3 regions of the Parashewanella spongiae genome follow, and region 3 is predicted to be linked to each of the others. Evidence: predicted binding sites of a transcription regulator. Region 3 holds the regulator's gene; each other region holds the start of a gene.
The links. The regulator sigma-54, encoded in region 3, starts transcription at its own class of promoters, with help from an activator protein. The targets are predictions, from matches to a motif close to GTTGGCACGNNNNTNGNNT.
Positions count from the first base shown of each region.

Region 1: glnA (glutamate--ammonia ligase) is a predicted target of sigma-54. The motif match lies at 3,898-3,916, and genes of this name have one in related genera.
Region 2: E2I05_RS20695 (nitric-oxide reductase large subunit) is a predicted target of sigma-54. The motif match lies at 1,612-1,630, and genes of this name have one in related genera.

Region 1 is NZ_CP037952.1:478,906-484,406, reverse strand. It holds gene E2I05_RS01665 (pseudouridine synthase) at 217-1,128, opposite strand; gene E2I05_RS01660 (manganese-dependent inorganic pyrophosphatase) at 1,261-2,181, shown strand; gene glnA (glutamate--ammonia ligase) at 2,389-3,798, opposite strand; gene typA (translational GTPase TypA) at 4,217-5,501, shown strand, end outside.
Region 2 is NZ_CP037952.1:5,221,152-5,226,652, reverse strand. It holds gene E2I05_RS20705 (IS110 family RNA-guided transposase) at 1-490, opposite strand, end outside; gene E2I05_RS20700 (PH domain-containing protein) at 1,092-1,412, opposite strand; gene E2I05_RS20695 (nitric-oxide reductase large subunit) at 1,677-3,935, shown strand; gene norR (nitric oxide reductase transcriptional regulator NorR) at 4,127-5,501, shown strand, end outside.
Region 3 is NZ_CP037952.1:5,043,824-5,049,324, forward strand. It holds gene E2I05_RS19960 (KpsF/GutQ family sugar-phosphate isomerase) at 1-244, shown strand, start outside; gene kdsC (3-deoxy-manno-octulosonate-8-phosphatase KdsC) at 247-807, shown strand; gene lptC (LPS export ABC transporter periplasmic protein LptC) at 804-1,361, shown strand; gene lptA (lipopolysaccharide transport periplasmic protein LptA) at 1,348-1,899, shown strand; gene lptB (LPS export ABC transporter ATP-binding protein) at 1,896-2,627, shown strand; gene E2I05_RS19985 (RNA polymerase factor sigma-54) at 2,686-4,158, shown strand; gene hpf (ribosome hibernation-promoting factor, HPF/YfiA family) at 4,192-4,479, shown strand; gene ptsN (PTS IIA-like nitrogen regulatory protein PtsN) at 4,482-4,925, shown strand; gene rapZ (RNase adapter RapZ) at 4,922-5,501, shown strand, end outside.

The DNA.
Region 1 (5,501 bases), 900 kb from region 3:
TCCAGCGCAGGCAAGAAACGAAGTAACGACAGTTTTGTATGTCGATAATAACCAAACCTCACAAACTCTGCCTTGCATAAAATAACCAATTTATCGCTGCAAAAACAATCACGAAAGATCAACAGACCCTAGTGCCTTTGTTTTTTTTATAAAAGTCACTGGATACCAGCCTTCGCTGGCATGACAAAGATTGGTACTTTCTAAATCGCTAGATCCCTAACCCAAGGTTATCCCAACTGTTGAGAAATTTTTTAGCTCTTGGCTAAATGGATCGGCAAACAGTAGGCTATGTGCGTGTAATTGTAACGGGTTAATGAATGTCTCTGGTTTTTCGTCTTGTAAATGAGGGTAAAATTTATCATTTAATATTGGAAAACCTAAGCTTGCCATGTGGACTCGCAGTTGATGCGTTTTTCCGGTTATTGGTTCAAGTTCAAATAAACCGTAATCTTCGAATACATCAATCAATTTAATCTCAGAATGGGAGTTAGCTTCTCCATCGATGACTTTCATTAAAAAAGACGGGTTACCCTTTACCAATCGATTTTTCACTGTCCAATGTAATTCACCTTGTTGCAAAAACTGCTGCTTAATTTCAGCAGGAATTCTCGCTTTGGCTAGATATTGCTTCTTAATGGCGTTATTCATGAATAAATTATGATACATACCACGCACATCAACGGATTTAGTGAATAGCATGATGCCAGCTGTATCTTTATCAAGACGGTGTGCAGGGGTGATTGTATCAATGCCTGAGGATATTCTTAAGCGATGAACAAGACATTCATTTACGTATTTTCCACTTGGAGTGACGGGGAGAAAATGTGGTTTAAACACGACGATGATGCGCTTGTCTTCATAAAGAACTTGTTCTTGAAACGGAACTTTTATTTCTTGGGCCACTTCTCGGTAGTAATAGACACGTTTAAGGGGTTGGCAAAGAGTGTCATGACTAATTTTTTCACCACATTGCCAGTGGACTTTGCCATTTTGTATTCGCGCAAACCATTCTTGTTTTGCAATTCGCGGAAATTTCGTAGTGAGAAATTGGATTACAGTCAGTGAAGCATCAGCATGCTTGGGGATCAGAATGTTAGAGGGTTGAGCGGCTCTGGCAGATAAATTCATGAAAAGAGACATCAATAGTGAGATGTCATAATCATAGCGTTTCAGTGAGCTTTAAGTCCAATGATAGGGGATATTGTTGAAACGGGAATAGTTTTGTTAAAATCATTGAAAATTAATTGGAGAGTGTGTGCAATGTCAATATATGTAGTGGGTCATAAGATCCCAGATTCAGATTCAATTTGTGGAGCAATTGCTCTGGCCTACTTAAAAAACCAGATTGATGAACCTGCTATAGCGGCACGTTTAGGTGAGCCTTCACCAGAAACGCAATTCATTTTGGATAAATTTGGCTTTGAAGCGCCAGAGCTTAAATTGAGTTATGCTGGTGAAGAGGTATACATTGTTGATCATTCGGAATTAACTCAAGCACCAGATGATATTGCAGAAGCGACTATTGTCGGTATTGTAGATCACCATAAGCTTGGAGACTTAACCACTTCAACGCCACTTGAGTGTTGGATCCGCCCTGTGGGTTGCAGCAATACCGTCATCAAGATGATGTATGATTTTTATAATGTAGAAATACCAAAAGATATCGCCGGCATTATGTTATGCGCTATTTTGAGCGATACTGTGATATTTAAGTCTCCAACGTGCACTACTGCCGATATTCGTTGTGTCGAAGCCTTGGCTGAAATTGCCAACATAGAAGATTTTAAAGCATTGGGCATGGAAATGTTTAACATGAAATCTGATGTGAGCGGTACGTCGGCACGCGATCTTGTCATGCGTGACTTTAAAGATTTCAATATGAACGGTAACTTGATCGGTATTGGACAGTTAGAAGTTGTCGATTTATCGGTATTTGATGACATAAAAGCAGACTTAGAAGCGGATATTGCGGCACTCAAAAAAGAAGGTAACCGTCACACAGTGATGTTGTTGTTAACGGACATCATGAAAGAAGGCTCTGAATTGTTGATAGTGAGTGATGATGCCAAGTTAAGTGAAAACGCCTATAAAATATCGTCTGAAAATGGTCGTGCTTGGTTACCCGGTGTATTGAGCCGCAAGAAACAAGTTGTGCCGCCATTGCAAGCCGTCTTCGCGTAACTTCTTTTATCCAAATAAAAAGCCCTATCTTGATGTAGGGCTTTAATCCTAGAGAAATCAGCTGGTGGCGCTCTTAAACGCAGAGAAAATTTTCGATAGCTCAGTAATTTTTTCTGCGTATATGAACGCTCCCAACCGATTTATTTAGGTTAAACGATACCTCGCCCCTTTAGGGCGGGGTGATTCATTTGACGTCAAAAGAAACAATTACAAGCTGTAATACAGTTCAAACTCAACTGGGTGAGTTGTACGGCTTACTTTTTCAGCTTCTTCAGTCTTCAATGCAATGTAAGATTCAATGTAATCTTCGCTGAAAACACCGCCTTTGGTTAAAAAGTCAGTGTCTTGCTTTAAGTGTGCAAGTGCATCCTCTAAAGATGTTGCTACTTGAGGAATGTCAGCCGCCACTTCTGCTGGCAAGTCGTATAGATCTTGATCCATCGCATCGCCAGGATGAATTTTATTTTGAATCCCATCAAGGCCAGCCATTAACAAAGCAGAGAAGGCTAAATAAGGATTCGCATGTGGATCTGGGAAGCGAGTTTCAATTCGACGAGCTTTTGGGCTTGGTACTACAGGAATACGAATTGATGCGCTACGGTTACGAGCAGAATATGCCAGCATCACAGGTGCTTCAAAATGAGGAACCAAACGCTTGTATGAGTTGGTGCTTGGGTTGGTAAAGGCATTCAATGCTTTAGCATGTTTGATGATGCCGCCAATGTAATATAAAGCCATTTCACTTAAGCCAGCATACTGCTCGCCAGAAAATAGGTTTACACCGTCTTTCGCCAATGACTGATGTACGTGCATACCACTACCATTGTCACCCACAATTGGCTTAGGCATAAAAGTCGCCGTTTTTCCGTATGCGTGTGCAGTATTGTGCACAACATACTTTAAAATCTGAATTTCGTCCGCTTTAGTCGTTAAGGTATTAAAGCGCGTTGCAATTTCATTTTGACCTGCTGTTGCTACTTCATGGTGATGGGCTTCGACAACTTGACCCATTTCTTCAAGAAGTAAACACATCGCACTGCGAAGATCTTGTGATGAGTCGACAGGCGCCACTGGGAAATAACCACCTTTCACCATTGGACGGTGGCCTGTATTGCCATCTTCGTAAGACTTTGCTGAATTCCATGCAGCTTCTTCAGCATCAATTTTGAAAAAGTTACCTGACATGTCATTACCGAAGCGTACATCGTCAAATACAAAAAATTCTGGTTCTGGGCCAATTAAAACCGTATCAGCGATGCCTGTGGCACGCAAATAATCTTCAGCACGTTTCGCGATAGAACGTGGGTCGCGATCGTAACCTTGCATTGTCGCTGGCTCTAAAATGTCACAACGGATGAGTGCCGTTGTTTCTTCAGTAAATGGATCAAGAACAAAAGTAGTAGGATCTGGCATTAATACCATGTCAGATTCGTTAATGCCTTTCCAACCCGCAATGGATGAACCATCAAACATTTTACCGTCTTCAAAGAAGTCTTCGTCTACCTGATGAGATGGAATCGATACGTGTTGCTCTTTACCTTTGGTGTCGGTAAAACGTAAATCAACAAATTTTACTTCATGGTCTTCAAGTTGCTTAAGCACTGCTTCAACTGACATTCTGTTTTCTCCGGTAGGATAGAGTTCTTTGCATTAATTGTTATTAACATGCATTTTTACAACACTGAATTTTAGCACGTTTGGTCATCTTCATGTGTTAAGCGAAACTTATGCCACTTTTGTAACCAACTAAAATAAAAAGATAAATATGATTACTATTAAATGTGAAACTCTGTTTTTGCACCTGAAGCGTGCTTAGTTGCACAGTTATGGTGCAAGGTTTTGTAGGTTTTACTGGAAAATAATTGAACTGAACAAAAAATAATCCTGTGCCTAAGGAGTCAGCTAGAGTAGAATACACCGCTTTTTTAAGGTAACGATCCTCGTTGCTTAGTTTTTATACGGCTCGATCAATTGAAATAATTGTCAGCTAATATAAGAACATGTGTATTTTATTTGATGGTATGAGGCTTATTCAGTGCTAGAAAAATTACGTAACATCGCCATTATCGCTCACGTTGACCATGGCAAAACGACTTTGGTTGATAAATTGTTGGCGCAATCAGGGACCCTTGAAACTCGAGGTGAAGCCGCTGAACGGGTGATGGACTCAAACGATCTTGAAAAAGAACGTGGAATCACAATTCTGGCAAAAAACACGGCCATCAAGTGGAATGACTACCGTATTAATATCGTAGATACTCCTGGCCATGCTGACTTCGGTGGTGAAGTTGAGCGTGTCCTATCTATGGTTGACTCTGTTTTACTCTTAGTTGACGCCGTTGATGGTCCAATGCCACAAACGCGTTTTGTGACTAAGAAAGCCTTTGCGCAAGGTCTTAAGCCAATTGTTGTTATCAACAAAATTGACCGCCCTGGTGCTCGTCCTGATTGGGTTATGGATCAAGTCTTCGATTTGTTCGATAACTTGGGTGCCACCGATGAGCAATTAGATTTCCCTGTTGTCTATGCTTCTGCATTGAACGGTTTCGCAACCTTAGATCCAGATGTAGAAAGCGAAGACATGACACCATTGTTCGATACTATCGTCGATAAAGTAGCTTACCCTGATGCTGACGCTGAAGGTGAGTTCCAAATGCAGATCTCTCAACTTGATTACAACTCTTATGTTGGTGTAATTGGTGTTGGCCGTATCAAACGTGGTAGCGTGAAAGTTAATCAACAAGTAACGGTTGTTGGCGCTGATGGCCAAACTCGTAACGGTAAAGTGGGACAAGTATTAGGTTACATGGGCTTAGATCGTCACGAAGTGAGCAGTGCAGACGCTGGTGATATCGTTGCTATTACAGGTCTTGGTGAGCTTAAAATTTCAGATACAATTTGTGCTGTAGGTGCGGCTGAAGCATTGCCACCACTGAGTGTTGATGAACCAACGCTCACCATGACTTTCCAAGTAAACACCTCTCCGTTTGCAGGTAAAGAAGGTAAGTACGTTACTTCACGTAATATTCTTGAGCGTCTAGAGCAAGAGCTTGTTCATAACGTAGCATTACGTGTTGAAGAAACGGATAGCCCAGATCGTTTTAAAGTATCTGGTCGTGGTGAGTTACACCTTTCAATCTTGATTGAAAACATGCGTCGGGAAGGTTATGAATTAGCCGTTTCTCGTCCAGAAGTTATCGTCAGAGAAATTGATGGTGTAAAGAGTGAGCCATTTGAAACTGTCACTGTTGACGTTGAAGAAGATCACCAAGGTAGCGTGATTGAAAAGCTTGGAACTCGTAAGGCTGACATGCGTGACA
Region 2 (5,501 bases), 180 kb from region 3:
TGCCACGCTCTTTTACTAATCGTTCTCGCTCTCGGTTAATTCGTCGCTTATCTTCAGCTTCTACATTTGGAACATTGATGATATTTAAAGCTTCTTGCTCTCCAGAGTGATAACGCATCAGTAAGCGGAGCAAAGCAATCACATCAACTCTATCGGTTTTGACTTTCTTCTGTTTTCGGCTGACTTCAATACTGGCTGAGTCAATCACATGATTTTCGATGCCGTCTTTAATTAACGCTCTGTGTATCCAGAATCCGTCTCTACCTGCTTCGTAACAGCTAATGACTTTGCAGTTTTCAACGCAGAATAGCTTTTCTTTTGCTAAGGCTATTTCATGATGTAGGGCTTTCCAGTCTCGGGAATCAATCGTTTTGACTCTCTTTTTTTCACCATTTGAAAAGCCAAGCTTCCAAGTTTTACTGCTAAGTTCAAAAGCAATGTACAAATTAACAAATTTTGCGTTATCTTTTACTTGAAGGACGGTGCTCATAATATTCCCCTTGTGTTGTGGTAACTAAAGGGTAGTTGAGTTACTGTCCTTCATAGTTTCTAGAAGTGGCTCAAAGTATTTTTTGAAATCTTTGAGCCATATGAAACATAAGCTCAATATACTCTGGTAAGTGCTTTCAAAAACATGAATATTTCTTAATTTTGTTTGGTTGAGCACTTTGTAAAGAATCATACTGAGTACTTTATAATTGCAAACACAACAACTTAATGTGCTGTTTTTTCTCTCCTGAGTAACACATTTTTGTCCCAAAATGAGTTTCTAGAAAGTTACCCAACTACTTTTAAGGAACTGTCCCTAAATAACTTCCCGATTTGTTACTGCTTAAAATTGCCAGTATCAAGGCGCGAAGAATGAAGTTTAGTTATTCTAAATGAAAGATGAGTAACGCAGAGAGTGGCAATTTTAAGCGTAACCCTTTGGGCTGTGTTTATTTTTGGCTTCTACTGTGTTGTCGAAAGCTTATGTAGAGTAACTACACCACACTTTCTTCGCCTTGTATAAGCTCAAAAATAAACGACAGCAAAACAGGGAAGTTATTTTGGGACAGTTCCTAACTGGCTCAACTATCGAGCCAACGCTACTAAAAATTCATGTTTTTCTTTAGGTGAAACCATAATTTTCTGATGGGTACCGAGGTAATGGAATCAATCACGACTTTCCACTTAAATGGGCCGTTTTTAATCATGAGGGTGTGAGCGGGATCATCGACAATATAACGTGTTCCACACAGTAACCACAATGGCAAAAAGACACCAATAACGACAGACAATGCAGAGAGTAAATAAGTCTGTGATATTGGTTTTTCCACAATCATCATTACAGCCGCAACTAGGCTTATTGTCATTATCAATAAGAAAATGATGAGTAGCCAAGCATCAATTTTCGACTTAAAGACTTTCATGTTTCCTCTTATCCCACGTCAAGCCTATTTTATATACCGTATGTTATTTAGTTTAGGTTAACAATTTTAAATACAAAAAAATAACCATGATTGTGCAATTAACAACGCTGTGTTTTTAACACTTTTATTGTGATTGTCATACAGACAATTGTATTCACTTGATCAATGTCAATTACATTGAAAAACAGCTGGTTACAATGTTGGCACGAAAGCCGCAATAGTGGCGGTAATCGCTTTTGGGAAACTGTGACGCAAGGGGCTTGTATGAGCAAACAGAAAATTACCGCCATCGCACTGCTTATGGTGTTAGTGGCATCATTTACGGTACTACTCAGTTTGGGTAGTGAGATTTATCAAACTAAACCGCCTATCGCGACGCAATACGCCAGCACCAATGGTGATGTTGTGTTCAGCGGTAAAGACGTTGAGCAAGGTCAACTTGTTTGGCGTTCAATGGGTGGACATCAATTAGGCTCAGTGTGGGGACACGGTTCATACGTGGCACCAGATTGGACAGCTGACTGGCTACATCGTGAAGCGCAAGCTTGGCTAGACATTGTTGCACAGCAGCAATATGGCGTTGAATTTGCAAAGATAACCACTGAAAAACAAGCTGGTTTAGAACAACTGTTACGTGAAGATATTCGTAAGAATACCATCACAGAAAACAGTGATGGCACTATCCATGTGGCACTTTCGGAAACTCGCGTAGCCGCGATTAAAGTGGTTTCAGATCATTATTTGTCATTGTTTGGTAGCGACCCTAAACTTTCGAGCTTACGTGAGCAATATGCAATGAAAGAAGGCACTGTGCCTGATCTTGCTCGTCGTGAACAATTAAATGCATTCTTATTTTGGGGTGCATGGGCGGCGATTACTGAACGCGAAGGTGAAGATTACACTTTCACCAACAACTGGCCGTTTGATCCACAGTTAGGTAACAAACCAACTTCAGATAACGTCGTATGGTCAGTGCTCAGTATTGTATTTTTAATTGCAGGTGTGGGTGCATTAATTTGGCATCACGCCAGTTGTAAGCACGACGAATTACCAACTCCTGCTAAACAAGATCCTTTATTTAAAAATAAGCCAACGAAATCACAAAAAGCGGTGTATAAGTATTTTGTCACTGCGATTGGCCTATTTTTACTGCAGATTTTCTTGGGCAGTATCACCGCTCACTACGCTGTCGAAGGACAAGATTTTTATGGCTTCCCATTAGCAGAAATTCTACCGTATTCAGTCACTCGTACTTGGCATACCCAGCTTGCGGTATTCTGGATTGCAACGGCGTGGTTAGGAACAGGTCTTTACATTGCTCCGGCCTTGTCTGGTTATGAACCGAAATTCCAACGCATTGGTGTGAATGTGTTATGGGTTGCATTGGTTGTTGTAGTACTGGGATCTATGGCTGGTGAATGGTTAGGGGTACAACAGTACTTTGACCTAGACATGAACTTCCTATTTGGTCATCAGGGTTATGAATACATAGACTTAGGTCGCGTATGGCAGGTATTGCTTCTAGGTGGACTGTTAATTTGGTTGGCATTAGTTACTGCATCGATTCGTCCGGCATTAAAAGAGCAAGGCGAAATGCGTCCTGTTATCTGGATCCTATACGCTTCTTGTGTGGCTATCGGTCTGTTCTATGGTGCAGGTCTGTTCATGGGCAAGCACACCAACTTAGCGATTGCTGAATACTGGCGCTGGTGGGTGGTTCACTTATGGGTAGAAGGTTTCTTTGAAACGTTTGCTACTTCGGTAATTGCCTTAATGCTTGTGCGTCTTGGTCTTATCCGTGGACGTAGTGCCAATAGTGCCGTGTTATTCGCTACGGTCATTTTCTTAACTGGCGGTTTGATTGGTACTTTGCATCACCTTTATTTTACTGGTGCACCAACATCAGTGATTGCGTGGGGCGCGATGTTCTCAGCACTTGAAGTGGTACCTTTAGCTCTAATTGGTTTCGAAGCGGTTGAAACATATCGTATGCGTAAAGCAAGTCCGTGGATGGAGCGTTATCACTGGGCGATTATGTTCTTCGTGGCAACAGCGTTCTGGAACTTAGTGGGTGCCGGTATGTTAGGTTTCCTTATTAATCCACCAATCTCATTATATTTTGTTCAAGGTCTTAACTTGACGGCTACTCATGGTCACGCAGCATTCATGGGTGTATATGGCATGTTAGGTATCGGCTTGATGTTATTCTGTATCCGTGGCCTAACAGGTAATTTACTTTGGAATGACGGTTTGCTGAAGAAAGCATTCTGGAGTTTGAACATTGGTCTAGCGGCTATGGTATTCATGTCATTGCTACCAATGGGTCTGATCCAGTTCTTCGCAGTAATTGAAAATGGTTACTGGTTTGCGCGTTCACCAGAAGTTATTCACAGCGCGGCTGTTGAAAACTTAGTATGGTTACGTACTGTTGGTGATGTGATATTTGCAGCAGGTGGTTTGTTCATTGGTGTGTTCTTGTTTGATTTAATCAAAAAAGCAATCACTGCTCCTAAAACGGCTTAAAACGATTACTTTTATCGATAGACGTTAGGAATATTTAGGAGCCCTTATGGGCTCCTTTTTTAATGTGGATCAAATTTTACAAATTCTCAGAGTGTTAAAGTGACTCTTGTTCAAGTGACACTGCGATCATCGCGGTATTTAGGAGAATTTGTTTTATGTTCACACCGTCTCATACCAATGAGGAAGCTACGATGGCACTGAGTCAATCTGATCTCACTCGTATTGCGTTAGACATCACCTCTGGACTGGCGAATCGTGATCGATTTTCACGTTTACTGGACACCATTAGGCAAAATCTCCATTGCGATGCGGCCGCACTTTTGTCTTATCACGGGCAATTTTTTACACCTTTAGCTATAAATGGTTTACATGATGATGTCATTGGACGTCGATTTGTCTTGGCTGAACATCCAAGGTTAGAAGCAATCGCTCGTGCTGGTGATGTGGTTCGTTTTCCGGCAGACAGCGATTTAGACGATCCTTATGACGGGTTAATCCCTAATCAAGGTGAGGAGCTTAAAGTTCACGCTTGTATTGGTTTGCCTTTGTTTGCCAATGAACGATTAATTGGTGCGGTAACCATTGATGGCTTTGATCCTGAGCAGTTCGATCAATTCAGTGATTTTGAGTTACGTAGTTTAAGCGCAATTGCAGCCGTGTCACTGAATAATGCCTTAATGATTGAACGATTAGAGCAACGAGCTGTGCAAGATCACGCTGGTAATGCTAATGATGATGAGCACGTAGATCATGAAGCAGATTCTGAAATGGTCGGTCAGTCGCGAGCCATGCTCAGCTTGAATCAAGAAGTCGCAGTAGTAGCGAATAGTGATTTGAATGTCTTGATCACGGGTGAGACGGGAACTGGCAAAGAGTTAGTCGCCCGAGCGGTACATAAAAAGTCACGCCGTAGCGGGCAGCTGTTAGTGTACCTAAATTGTGCGGCACTGCCTGAAAGTGTCGCCGAAAGCGAGTTGTTTGGTCATGTTAAAGGCGCATTTACAGGAGCCATCAGTCATCGAAAAGGCAAGTTTGAGATGGCCGATAACGGCACCTTATTTCTTGACGAAATAGGTGAGTTACCATTATCGCTACAAGCCAAGTTATTGCGAGTATTGCAATATGGCGATATTCAAAAAATTGGTGACGATCGTAGTCAACAAGTGGATGTTCGCATTATTGCCGCGACCAATAAAGAGCTGAAAACAGAAGTGATGGAAGGCCGTTTTCGTGCCGATTTGTATCATAGGTTAAGTGTGTTTCCTATATTGGTGCCGCCGCTGCGTGAACGAAATGGTGACATCACCTTATTGTCAGGCTTTTTTGTTGAACGCTACCGTCAGAAATTGGGTCTAAAGCACCTGAAGTTAAGCTCCAGTGCATTAATGCTCATTAATCAATATGGCTGGCCAGGAAATGTACGCGAACTCGATCATGCAATTCATCGCGCCGGAATTATTGCTCGAGCTCAATCAGAAAGTGAACTCTGCACCATTAAAGCGCAACATTTTGATTTCAGTGAATCTGTTACTGACAACTCGCAGCAAGTCGGTACTACACAAGCTT
Region 3 (5,501 bases):
ATTAGGCGTATTCACCGATGGTGATTTACGTCGTATCATCGACGCTGAAGTGAACTTAAGTACCACTAAGATATCTCAAGTAATGACACCAAATTGCATTACGACCCATGAAGATGTTTTGGCGGCTGAAGCATTAAAAGTTATGGAACAAAAAAACATCAATGGACTGATTGTTGTTGATGAAGCACAATGTCCGGTTGGCGCGCTTAACATGTTAGACATGGTGAAATCGGGAGTTATCTAAAATTGGCAAATACGACAAGAGAGAGTTTATACGGCCCGATTTCCAATGATGTTTGGAAAAAAGCCAGCCAGATTAAGCTGGTTATTTTCGACGTAGACGGTGTGTTTTCAGATGGTCGAATTTATTTGAGTAATAGCGGTGAAGAGCTCAAAGCCTTTCACACTCGAGATGGATTCGGGGTGAAGTCGCTACTCAATGCTGGTTTTGAATTAGCGGTGATCACTGGACGAAAATCAAAGCTGCTTGAAAAAAGAATGGCAGCGCTGGGCGTAAACCGAATTTACCAAGGTGTCGACAATAAGTTAGTCCCCTTTGAAGCCTTACTTTCCGAACTTAAGTTAACGGCTGAGCAAGTCGCTTATATTGGCGATGACATGGTTGATTTACCCGTTATGCAGCATGTCGGTTTGTCGGTTTGTGTCGCTGACGGGCATCCTTATGTGAAAAAACACACAGACATGATCACGTACACGAAAGGTGGCCACGGCGCGGTGAGGGAATTAACGGATTTAATACTGCAAAGTCAGGGATTGTTTGAATCAGCACAAGGCATGAGTGTATGAATCGCGTTACGATAGCGATTGTTTTATTTTTTGGCACCGCCTTGTATTTATATTGGCAAGTGCAAGTAAAACAAAGCCAAAAAGAAAATAATCTCCCAAGTGTTGAACAGCCAGACTATGTTGCCACAGATCTGCGCAGTGCAGAGTTCAATGAACAAGGCCTGATAAGCAGCCGAGTTACAGCTAAGCACATGGAGCATTACCAAGATAATAATGTGACATTATTTACACAACCAGTATACATCGTATACGGTACTGATAGAACCAGTCCATGGCGGATAACTGCCGAAAAAGGACAGTTTCAGAAGGACATGGGCAAGGTATACTTGCAAGGCGATGTCACATTACAAGCCGTTGATCTTCAAGAGCCGCTACAAAGTGTCAATACCAACGCCTTAGAAATGGATTTGATAACAAAAACCATGACAACCGAAGAAATGGTATACATCAAAGGAAACAGTTTTAATAGTCAGGGGAAAGGCATGTTTGCTGATAAAAATGCTCAGACCATCCGTTTGAACAGTCAGGTAACAGGAACTTATGAAGCAAAGTAAAATATTAATGGCTATTATGTGTTGCCTATTAGCAACACCTTCGATAGCTAAACTGGACGACATCAATCAAATCATTGAAATTGACGCGGATCATTCTGAAGCCGATTTTCAAAATAACCTTATTTTTTATAAAGGCAATGTCAAAATCACTCAAGGCACAATCAAAATTAACGCTGAAGAGTTGAATGCTTTTAATGATAAACAAAATGGCAATAAAATTTTAACTGTTTTAGGAAATCCTGCTACATTTTTTCAAATATTGGATGACGGTCAACAGGGTACGGCGAGTGCAAAAAAAATTCGTTACGATAAAAAAACGGGTACGTTAGTGCTATCCGGAAATGCCATTTTAGATGTGGGTGGTAGCAAGTGGACCGCTGAAGTCATTCGTTATAACATTGAAAATCAACACGCTATTGCAGAAAGCTCTTCAGATGGTAACAGCCGAGTTAGAACGGTTATTCCTGCTGACAACTACCAAAAGCTGAATAAGCAAGAGAAAGACAAAAAAAAAGCTCAAACTGAGAAAAAACAATGACTCAGAAAACCTTAACAGCCAAACATCTCGCCAAAAGTTATAAAAATCGTCAAGTCGTTAAAGATGTCAGTTTAACGATTTCAACGGGTCAAATCGTTGGGTTACTCGGGCCCAATGGTGCAGGTAAAACCACCACTTTCTACATGGTTGTTGGTCTGGTAAAAAGCGATCTCGGTGAAATCCTGATCGATGATGACAATTTAACCCTTGACCCTATGCACCTACGCGCTCGCAAAGGCATAGGTTACTTACCGCAAGAGGCCAGTATTTTCAGAAAGTTGTCGGTATTTGATAACATCATGGCGGTATTGCAAACTCGTAAAGACTTAAGCGTCAACGAACGTTCAGAGCAACTTGAACACTTGCTCGAAGAATTCCACATTACTCACATTCGAGACAATCTAGGCATGTCATTGTCTGGTGGTGAACGCCGCCGTGTTGAAATTGCACGCGCTTTGGCGGCTAATCCTCAGTTCATTTTATTGGATGAACCATTTGCCGGTGTTGACCCTATTTCAGTGATTGATATCAAAAAAATTATCGAACAGTTGCGTGATCGCGGTTTGGGCGTATTAATCACTGATCACAATGTGCGGGAAACACTGGATGTTTGTGAACGTGCTTATATTGTCAGTCACGGTAACTTAATCGCCGAAGGCACGCCGGAAGAAATATTAGATAATCAGCAAGTCAGAGCAGTGTACTTAGGCGAACAATTCACGTTATAGTTAAGGCATGAAGCCAACGTTTTTTACGAAAAAATAACAATAAGGGAATAGCGGTAACATGAAAGCGTCACTCCAGCTCAAGTTGGGACAAAGTCTAACCATGACGCCTCAACTGCAACAAGCCATTCGCTTATTGCAGTTGTCGTCGTTAGAGTTGCAGCAAGAAATCCAACAAGCTCTTGAGTCAAACCCACTATTAGAACTCGATGAAGAACAATTTGGTGATACCGACACCAGTGAAAACCTTAATACAGATAGCCATGACACCAGCGAAGATTCTACTCCAGTAGAAACCGCTGCCGTTGACACCTCCGATGCCATGACTCAAGACTCAATGCCAGAAGAGCTGCCCGTCGACACCACGTGGGATGAAGTGTATACCGCTGCACCAAACTCAAGCTCTGGTGCTATGATTTCTGATGATGACACGCCATTTCATGGAGCAACCAGCCACGGTTTATTTGAACATTTAGAATGGCAAAAAAACCTCACACCTTTCACTGACATTGATGCTGCCATCGCCACTACCATTATCGAAGCCATTGACGAACGTGGTTACTTAACCCAAACCACCGAAGATATTCTTGAAGCAATGGGAGATCCAGAAGTAGAACTCGACGAGGTAGAAGCGGTATTAAAACGGGTTCAGCACTTCGATCCTATCGGTGTAGGCGCCAGAGACATCAGTGAATGTTTATCAATTCAGCTTTCTCATATTGATCCCGAAACACCATTACTAGAAGTCACAAAACAGTTAGCCCATGAATTTTTACCCTTGATTGCTACTCGTGACTTTCGAACTCTGATGAAAAAAACTAAGCTTAAAGAAGCTCAGCTAAAAGAGGCGATAGCACTTATTCAAACTTTAGACCCTAGACCGGGCTTATCCATTGGTCAAACGACGGATGATTATGTGATACCGGATGTATCAGTAACCAAAAAAAGTGGTCGCTGGCACGTAGAGCTTAACCCCAACAATATGCCAAAAGTAGGGGTTAACCAACAATATGCTGCGCTTGCTAAAACAAGTCGCGGCAATGCTGATGGACAGTTTTTACGTGGGCACCTGCAAGATGCAAAATGGTTTATAAAAAGTATAGAGAGTCGTAATGATACCTTATTAAAGGTATCCAATTGCATCGTTAAAAATCAGCAAGCTTTTCTTGAGCATGGCCCTGAAGCCATGAAAGCCATGATCCTCAATGACGTGGCAGAAGAAGTAGAAATGCATGAGTCGACGATATCTCGGGTAACGACACAAAAGTTCATGCATACCCCAAGAGGTGTTTTTGAGCTTAAGTACTTTTTCTCTAGCCATGTCGCGACCGACGATGGCGGTGAATGTTCATCAACGGCCATCAGGGCATTCATTAAAAAATTAGTTGCTGCTGAGAATCAAAAGAAGCCATTGAGCGATAATAAAATGGCGCAATTACTGGCAGAACAAGGAATTAATGTTGCAAGGCGCACAATAGCCAAATACCGAGAAGCAATGCTAATACCACCATCAAATCAGCGCAAGAGTTTGTAATGACTTAAAAAACACAAGCAGGAGGCAATGGATATGCAAATTAATATTACTGGGCAGGAACGTGAAGTCACTCAATCACTTAGAGAATACGTCAGCAATAAGTTTGCAAAACTTGAACGTCATAGTGAACAGATCAATAATGTGCGCGTTGTTTTAAACGTACAAAAAACCAATCAAACCGCTGAAGCAACCATTTTGCTCAGAGGAAAAGAAGTATATGCCAAATCACAACACGTTGAGATGTATGCGGCGATTGATACCTTACTTGATAAACTGGATAGACAAGTGATTAAACACAAACAAAAGCTGACTAACTATTGATGATGGAACTTAAAATCATCCTGAAACCAGAATGCACAACTTGTGCAACACCTGGTAGCAAAAAGAAAGTATTAGAGCTGATCAGCGATTTAATTGCCGCTCAGTACCCTGATTTATCAGGCCAAGAAATATTCGAAAGCCTATTGAGCCGAGAAAAAATGGGCAGTACAGGTATCGGTAATGGCATTGCAATACCACATGGTCGATTAGACAGTATTGATACTCCGATTGCCGCACTTATCAAATGTGAACAGCCAGTTCAATTTGAAGCCATTGATAAGCAACCCGTTGATATTTTGTTTGCTTTATTGGTGCCATCTGATCAATGCCAGCAGCATTTAACCACATTGTCAGCCGTTGCTGAAAAACTCAGTGACAAGCAAACCTTAAAACAGTTACGTCGTATCCACGATGAACAAGAACTCTACCAGGTGATAACGCAATGAAGCTGGTCATTGTTTCCGGTCGAAGTGGCTCAGGAAAATCCGTTGCTTTACGGGTCTTAGAGGACATGGGATATTATTGTGTCGACAATCTTCCCGTTCCTTTGCTCGGTGATTTAATTAATGAACTCAAACCCAGTAACGATTTCGTAGCCATCAGTGTTGATGTGCGAAACATGCCTGAGCAAGACAAAGTACTGTCACAGCAATTAGACCAATTATCTGAGCTAGAAATGACCAGTTTCTATCTCAGCTCAAGCGATGATATTTTGTTAAAACGTTACAGTGAAACTCGGCGCTTACACCCACTTTCGAAAAATGAAGTGACATTACCTCAAGCGATTCAGTTAGAGGGCGAGCTTCTCAGCCCTATGTCAAAATTAATGGATCACTTTATCGATACTTCTCAGCTCAATATCTATCAATTGAGTGATAAAGTCAGAGAGATCTTATTAGGCCGAGTCGAAAAAGAACTGGCCATTAATGTCGAATCTTTTGGCTTTAAACACGGTATGCCGACCGACGCCGACTTCATGTTTGATGTACGTTTTTTACCTAACCCCCATTGGGAAGCTGAAT